2 regions of the Caenibius sp. WL genome follow, and region 2 is predicted to be linked to the other one. Evidence: riboswitches for the same ligand, from Rfam matches in the RefSeq annotation. Region 2 holds a riboswitch; the other holds the start of a gene.

Region 1 (4,210 bases), 320 kb from region 2:
GCCGTTGTCGTTGCATGCCGCGGGCGTATCCGGGCGTTGCAGCGCCCGCGCCACGGGCGATTTCGCAGCGTCGCGGGCAGCGGCAAAATGGATGGTCATGAAAGGCCTCGCGGGAAAGAACGGAGGCCGTTTCTAGGCGATTAGCCCTAAAATAATCTTCGCAGGTATGGTTGATGCGCCGTTAACCATTTTCCGCAGAGAAGGTATAGACCGTTGAAAAACGGGGGATTCAGTGCGGCGTTGCGATCCATTCGCCGCTGCGGGCGTATTCGCTCTTAACGCTGCCGCTCTCGGGCAGGCGGGAGGCGCTGTAGAGCGTGTCGCCCCCGCGCGCTTCGATCGCGGGCGTGTAATCGGGGCGGGGCAGGGCCACCGGCGGCGGAGCGAGCGGCGCGCCCGGGGCGGGCGTGGCGGCGGTGCGCTGCAGGCTCGCTTCGTAAGCCCGGGCAAGGCCGAGCGGATCGAGCCCCGCCGTCGGATCGACCATCGTGCGTGCATGGGGCGCTGCCACCGGTTCGTTGCCGAGATAGCGGTTGGTGAACGCCGCCGGGCGGCCCGCCGCGCCGCGCCAGCTATAGAAGATATGCGCGCCGATGGTGGTCAGGCGGTTGAGACTGGGCGCCCAGTAGGGATTGACCTGGATCGTGTGGTAATGCGTCGCCAGCCCGACCGGGGCATAGACCGAACCGGCCAGCGCGGCCCGCGCCACGGCGCGGGCGCGGTCCCATGCGAAGCGGGATGGCTGGCGCGCCAGCGATCCGTCGCACGTGAACGTGAACTGGCAGCCGGTGCGGCGTTCCGATCCCTGATAGACCACGCCGCACACCGTGTTGGGGTAGGCCGGGTGGGACACGCGGTTCAGCACCACCTGCGCCACCGCGCGCTGCCCGGCATCGGATTCGCTGGCCGCTTCGTAATAGATTGCCTGAGTCAGGCAGGTGAGCGCGCGCGTTTCATCGGTCGGCGTGCCGGCGGCGAACACCGGCCGCGCCATGGCGCCGATCACGGGGCGCGGATATTCGCTGTCCCAGTGGGCGCCGGGATCGAGCGGTTGCCCGCCTGCGTCCGCCACGGCCAGTTGATCGTCAGCCAGATAATAGAAAGCGGAACCGGGGAAGCTTTCGCCCGGCGTTTCGAAGCCCATCGGCCGCGGCGCGGCGGGTTCCGCCCGGTCCAGCAGAGCGGGCAGATTCCAGCCAGAAGGCGCGGCGAAAGCGGGCACCGCCATCGCCGCCGCCAGCATCGCAAAGCGTTGTCCGCCGATGCCGGACAAGCGTCCGCGCCGCCCGGCCAGCCCGCGCGCACGGCGCCCGAAGCGGCCGCGAAAATCGCTGGGCCGGTCTTCGGTGAAGGCGGGCGATAGGATCAACGATGAGCCTTTCATGCGGCGGGGCGTAAGCGCGCTGCGGCGCGTAGCGGCAATCCGGGCAAAAGACACCCCCCGGCTGCGTAACGTCCCGTAGCGGCACAAGGTAACCAAATCGTTACCATGCCCGCAGGTAGAGATTTGCGCGGTTTCATCCGGCCTGCTTGCGTAATGGTGCGTTGCGGCATAAGGGGCGCTCACGTCATGGGTTGCCCGGGGTGCGTTTCGCGCTCCGAGCCGAAGAGGGAAGCCGGTGCGAATCCGGCGCTGCCCCCGCAACTGTGACCGGGGAATGCCCCTTCCATTTTGCCACTGGCCATCCGTGCGAGCGGGGCCGGGAAGGCGAAAGGGGTGTGACGATCCGGGAGTCAGGAGACCTGCCCATGAAGTCGTTCAGCCAACGGGCGGGGTGGACCCTAGGCGGCGATCGGGGCGGCAATGACGCATGACCTCTCGCTACGGACGGCATTCGTTCGTTGGAGTAGGTTTGATGCATAAGTATTTGTTGTTTCTGGGAACCAGCCTTGCCGTGGCGCAGCCCGCACTGGCCGATGATGGCGAAATCGTCGTCACCGCCACCGGCCTTGCCCAGCCCGCCGAAAGCGCGCCGCAATCGATCACCGTCATCACCCGCAAGGAAATCGAGCAGGTGCAGGGCGCCGATGTCACCCGTGTGCTGACCCGCCTGCCGGGCACCACGTTCACGCGCACCGGCCCGATGGGCGGGGTAACGCTGATCGGCGTGCGCGGCGCGCCGGCTGGGCAGACACTGGTGCTGATCGATGGCGTGCCGTCCGGCGATCCGTCCACCACGGGCGGCGAATTCGATCTGGCGCAGCTTGCCACCGGCACTATCGACAGCATCGAATTGCTGCGCGGGCCCAATTCGGTGGTCTGGGGATCGCAGGCGATGGGCGGGGTGATGAACATCACCACCCGGATCGAAAACGGGGTGAGCGGCAGTGTGGAATACGGCGGCGCCGACCGGGTGACCGCGACAGCCGCCGCCGGGCTCAAAGGCGAACGGTTCGAAGCCGGGGTTTCCGGCAGCTTCGTCGATACCGATGGCTATTCCGCCGCCGCCAACGGCACGGAGAAGGACGGTTATCGCCAGTACAATATCGCGGGCCGCGCGCGTTACCGGGTGACGGATGCGCTCTCGCTCACCGCCAATGCCCGCTACAGCCAGGGCAAGGCCGATCTCGATGGCTACCCGGCGCCGACTTATACGTTTGCCGACACCGACGCGACCGAGAAGCTGCGCGTCTGGTCGGGCCGCATCGGCGCGGTTTATGAAACGGAAGGCCTGCAGCTCAACGCGGGCTATGCGATCACCGATAGCCGGAGAGAAGGCCGCGATCCCGAAGACCCATGGGGTAATTACACGTTCAAGGGCCGGTCGGAACGGGCCGAATTGTTCGGCCGCGTGGCTTTGCCCGCGCGGTTCGCGCTCAATTTCGGGGGCGCTTACGACTGGAGCGAATTCCGCAACGGGTTCGAGGAAGGCAAGGCCGAAAACGGCAGCATCCACGCGCTGCTCGGCTATTATGGTGATCGGTTGGTGGTGACGGGCGGCGTGCGCTACGACCATCACACCGATTTCGGCGGCGAATGGACGGTGGGCGCCAACGCCTCCTACGAAGTGGTGCGCGATCTGCGCCTGCGCGCGGCCTATGGCGAAGGGTTCAAGGCGCCGACGCTGTATCAACTGCTGTCGCAGTACGGCAATCCCGCTCTCAGCCCCGAACGCAGCAAGAGCTACGAAGTGGGCTTGAGCTATGCCGAACGCGGTGCGCCGGTCTATGCCGCGATCACCGCGTATCGCCGCGACGCCAGCGACCTGATCGACTTCTTCAGTTGCTGGACGGGCAACGCGCCGCTGTGCGCCACGCGGCCCGATGGCTTCTACTACAATGTCGGCAAGGGCCGCGCGCAGGGGCTGGAAATGGAAGTCGCTCTGCAATGGACCCCGACGCTCACCAGCAATGTGGTCTATAGCTACGTCCACACCGAAAACCGCACGGCCGGCGACCCCAATCGGGGTAACCGCTTCGCCCGCCGCCCGGCGCATATGATCACCGGTTCGCTCGACTGGGAAACCCCCATCGGCCTTGCGCTCGGGTTCGATCTGCGGGTGGTCGGCAGTGCATGGGACGATGCGGCCAACACCACCCGGCTGGACAGCTATGCCCTGGGCGATCTGCGCGCCAGCTATCGGGTCAACGACACGGTGGAACTGTTCGGCCGGGTCGAAAATATCTGGGATCAGCGCTACACCATCGCGGGCGGATATGGCACCCAAGGGCGCGCGGCCTATATCGGCGTGCGGCTGAGGAAGTGATCCGATGAAGCAGGGGGCGTTTCTCGCGCTGGCATGCCTCGCTTTTGCGGGGTGGGCCATGGCGGGATGCGCCCCTGCGGCTGCGCCGGGTGAAAGCAGCCGCGGGCCGATGATCGTCTCGCTCAATCCGTGCAGCGATGCGGTGCTGGCCGAAGTGGCCGATCCGGCCCAGATTCTGGCGATTTCGCATTATAGCCACGATCCGCGCGCCAGTTCGATGCCGCCGGATCAGGCGCGGCGCTTCCGCAGCACCGGCGGAACGGTGGAGGAAGTGATCGCGCTGAAACCCGATGTGGTGATCGCGGGCGCATTCCTACCCCCTGCCACGCGCGCCGCGTTCGGGCGGCTGGGTATCCGCGTGGAAAGTTTCGATATCGAACATACCGTGCCCGAAAGCCTGGCGCGCGTACGCCGGATCGCCGCGATTGCCGGGCATGCGGATCGGGGCGAAGCGCTGGTCCGCCGGATCGGGCGGGCGCTGGCCGCCGCCGCGCCGCCGCCGG
Region 2 (4,210 bases):
CTCGGCCTTCACCATGTTCACTTATCTGCGCCCGTTCCTGGAGCAGGTGACGGGCGTGGATGTGACGATGCTCTCGCTCCTGCTGCTGGTGCTGGGCTGCGCGGGGTTCGTCGGTACATGGGTTTCGAGCCGGTTCCTGAGCGGCAACGTTGCCCCGCTTCTGAAGCTTCCCGCGCTGCTGATGGGTGGCTGCACTCTCGGGCTGCTGCTGTTCGGCGGTTCCATCGTCGGGGTGGGCCTGTTCCTGGCGATCTGGGGTGCGATGAACACTGCGATGTCGGTGATCTGGATGACCTGGATGGCGCAGAACGCGGACGATGCGCCCGAGGCCGGGGGCAGCCTGATGGTCGCCGCGATCCAATCGTCGATCCTGCTCGGCGCGGTCGTCGGCGGGCTGCTGCTCGATGGCCTGTCCATTGGGGCAACTTTCAGCGGCAGCGTCGTCCTTGCTGGAATTGGCCTCGCGCTGATCGGCAACGGGCGCCGTCTGCTCAAACCATAGGAGGCATTCATGAACACTCTGGAAACCCCGGCGCATGTGGATCGCCGCGCACTGATGAAGCTGACCGGTGCCGGCATGGCCGCTGGACCCCTTTTCACCACTTCCAATGCGGAGGCACAGACTATGACGAACGAGTGGGGCAAGACCTTCCCGAAAAGCGCGAAGGTCGATCACCGGAAAGTTACGTTCCGGAACCGCTACGGGATCACTCTGGTGGGCGATCTCTATCTGCCGCAAGATCGCGGTGACAAGCGCCTGGCGGCCATCGCCGTCAGCGGGCCGTTCGGCGCGGTGAAGGAGCAGTCGTCAGGTCTTTATGCGCAGACGATGGCGGAGCGTGGTTTCGTCACGCTGGCGTTCGATCCCTCCTATACCGGGGAAAGCGGCGGCGAGCCGCGCAACGTCGCCTCGCCGGACATCAACACCGAGGATTTCAGCGCAGCCATCGATTTTCTCGGTTTGCACCCTGCCGTCGACCGGGAGCGGATCGGCGTGATCGGCATTTGTGGCTGGGGCGGCATGGCGTTGAATGCCGTCGCGGTGGACAAGCGGGTGAGGGCAGTGGCGGCCAGCACCATGTATGACATGACGCGCGTGATGGCGAAGGGCTACGACGATAGCATGACGCCCGAACAGCGCACGCAGACGCTGGAGCAACTGAGCCGGCAGCGTTGGACGGACGCGGAAAACGGCGCCCCGGCCTACCAGCCCCCGTATAACGTGCTGAAAGGCGGCGAAGCGCAGTTTTTGGTCGATTATCACGACTATTACATGACGCCGCGCGGCTATCATCCGCGTGCGGTCAATTCCGGCAATGCATGGACGCAGACCACGCCGCTGTCGTTCATGAACATGCCGCTGCTGACCTACATCAAGGAAATCGCGCCGCGCCCCGTCCTGCTGATCCATGGCGAAAAGGCCCATTCGCGCTATTTCAGCGAGACGGCCTATGCGGAGGCGGCGGAGCCGAAGGAACTGGTGATTGTCCCCGGCGCCAGCCATGTCGATCTCTACGATCGTATGGATGTGATCCCGTTCGACAAGCTCCACTCGTTCTTCGAACAGCATCTGGTTTGACGGGGGCAAAGGTGCGGCCATGAGGGCACTGGGACGATCATTGGTTTTGATGGCTATCGCCGGGCTGGCCGGCGCCTGCAAGGCAACGGCATCTTGGGCCGATGCCTCGGCGCTGGGACCGAACCGATCCGAACAAGCCGTGGAGGAGCCGATGAAAATCAGGATTGTCACCGCCGACCGGTCATTGATTGCCGTGCTGGAAGGCAGCGCGAGCGGGCGGGCCTTTGCGGCGCTGCTGCCACTCGAACTGACGCTGAGCGATTATAATCGCACCGAGAAGATCGCCGATCTGCCGCAGCGCCTCTCGACCGAGGATGCGCCTGAGGGAGTGGAGCCGAAAGCGGGCGACATCGCCTACTATGCGCCGTGGGGCAATCTCGCGATCTTCTACCGCGACTTCGGTTATTCGCGCGGCTTGGTCCGCCTGGGCCGTCTCGAAGGCAGTGCCGAACCGCTCGCGAAACTGGATGGCGCGCGGGTGCGTATCGAACTGATTCCGTGATACGGGGTGGCGATTCCAGTCTGGCGGATCCGGGAAAATCGGGATTTGCTTGACTTATCGCATCCCCCGCGCCCTAGCCTTGCGATGCATGGTGTCCGTGATGCGGCAACGCATCAGGGATGAAACGGGAATGAGGAAGGGCCCCCGGGCCTAAGCCTCGACCGCCCCCGCGACTGTGAGCGGCGAGCGACTTTCCGACAAGCCACTGGCGCACCCCTGGTGCTCCGGGAAGGCGGAAAGCGTGACGACCCGCGAGTCAGGAGACCGGCCATGCGTTGACTATAACCAAGGCCGTCGGTGGGACGGCAGAGGAGACGCATATGCATATCGAACCCGGCGTCGTTGCCGAGGGAAAAATCTGGCTGAGCTATATCACCGCAGCCAGCGCCGGTGGCTATGGCCTGAATCTGGCCCGCAAGGCCATCGCGGAAAGCGGCGTGCTGTCGCTTCTGGTCCGTAGTCTTGCGGCGACGGTGCTGGTGTTCTGCTTCTTCGAAGTGCTGCCGCATCATCCCGTTGGCGTATCCGAAGTGCACCTGATCCTGGGATCGACGCTATTCCTGCTTTTCGGCGTTGCGCCAGCGGCCATCGGGCTGGCGCTTGGCCTGTTGCTCCAGGGCGTGTTCTTTGCGCCCGTCGATCTGCCGCAATACAGCATGAACGTTACCACACTACTGGTTCCACTTTTCGCGCTGACGGCGCTGGCCCGGCGGATCATCGCGCCCGACACGCCCTATGTGGATCTTCGCTACGGGCAGGCTCTGGCACTTTCGACGACGTATCAGGCCGGTATCGTCAGCTGGGTCGCGTTCTGGGCCCTCTACGGGCACGGCTTCACGGCAGGCAACATGGCCGCCATCGCCACGTTCGGAGGGGCCTACATGCTGGTGATCGTGATCGAACCGCTTGTCGATCTCGGCGTTCTGGCTCTGGCCAAGACTCTGCACCGCTTCAAGGACAGCGGCCTTGTCGAACGCCGCCTTTACCAGGCAGTATAATCTATTCCTGCAAGTGCTCATATGTGAGCACTTGCAGCATGAACGGAAATTCGTATTGTGCTGTCATCCGGGCTGGCCATCAGCCCGGATATGATCGCGCCGGTGCCTCGAGAGAGGCTTAAAATGGGAACGCGGTGAGGAAGGGATTTCCCGACCGAATCCGAGGCTGTCCCTGCAACTGTAAGCGGCGAGCGCGATACACATGCGCGGCAGGGCAATGCGCCGATGCCGCCAGCCACTGGGCCGGACGCTAAACCATGCGAGGCCTGGGAAGGCCGTGTATCAAGCGATGACCCGCAAGCCAGGAGACCTGCCGGCGTCTGGTCGCTCTTGCTTTGGTCCAGGGGATGGCCGGGGCACGGATCTCTCCGTCTGAGCGACAAACGAGCGGCTGGGGCCGCATCGGTTCGTGTGTCGGTTGCCCCCTGGCGTCCGGCCGATGCGCGCTGCCGACCGTTTGTGAACGGCAAGCCCCCGCCCAGTGTCGTTGGACGCCGATGGGGGATATAATGATCAAGCATGTACCGGCCGCGTTTGCGGCTTTCGCTCTCCTTGCGCCTTGCACAGCCCAGGCCGATGCGGCCGACGCCACCGATGCCGACAGGGATACTATCGTGGTGAACGGGGTGTTGGGCAATCTACGGCTCAACATCGCAACCGAAAGCGCCAGCCGTCTCGGTCTCACGCCGCTCGAAACACCTGCCAGCGTGGAAACGCTCGATGGCGACGCGATCCGTCTGCGCGGTGATCTGACAATCCAGGATGCCGCCGCCAGAGGGACCGGCATTGTGAACACTTCCGGGGTGTTCGGTTATGGCCTCTCGGCGCGCGGTTTCACCGGCCAGAATTCGGTGATGACGCTCTACGACGGCATGCGGATGTACAACAACACGCTGACTTTCCCGGCTGATCCGTGGATGGCGCAGAGCGTGGAGATCCTGCGTGGCCCGGCCTCGGTGCTTTATGGCGAGGGTGCGATAGGCGGCGCGGTCAATGTCTTGCGCAGGCAACCGGGCGACACGCTTGAATTTGCGGGCCGCGCAGGTGTTGCCTCGTTCGGAACAGTGCATGCCGCGGCGGGCGCGGGGGGCCCGATCAGCGATGGGGTCAGCTTCCGGGTGGACGCCAGCT

The links. A riboswitch is a leader RNA that binds a small molecule or an ion and turns the genes downstream of it on or off. The one in region 2 is predicted to bind cobalamin.
Region 1: linked by a shared signal. The riboswitch ahead of K5X80_RS08345 (TonB-dependent receptor plug domain-containing protein) and the one ahead of K5X80_RS09965 (energy-coupling factor ABC transporter permease) in region 2 are both predicted to bind cobalamin.

Annotation. Positions count from the first base shown of each region.
Region 1 is NZ_CP081844.1:1,770,887-1,775,096, forward strand. It holds gene K5X80_RS08335 (hypothetical protein) at 1-99, opposite strand, end outside; gene K5X80_RS08340 (cell wall hydrolase) at 230-1,384, opposite strand; cobalamin riboswitch at 1,561-1,765, shown strand; gene K5X80_RS08345 (TonB-dependent receptor plug domain-containing protein) at 1,857-3,707, shown strand; gene K5X80_RS08350 (ABC transporter substrate-binding protein) at 3,712-4,210, shown strand, end outside.
Region 2 is NZ_CP081844.1:2,090,665-2,094,874, forward strand. It holds gene K5X80_RS09950 (MFS transporter) at 1-502, shown strand, start outside; gene K5X80_RS09955 (alpha/beta hydrolase) at 512-1,579, shown strand; gene K5X80_RS09960 (cyclophilin-like fold protein) at 1,731-2,081, shown strand; cobalamin riboswitch at 2,154-2,368, shown strand; gene K5X80_RS09965 (energy-coupling factor ABC transporter permease) at 2,402-3,079, shown strand; cobalamin riboswitch at 3,163-3,411, shown strand; gene K5X80_RS09970 (TonB-dependent receptor) at 3,589-4,210, shown strand, end outside.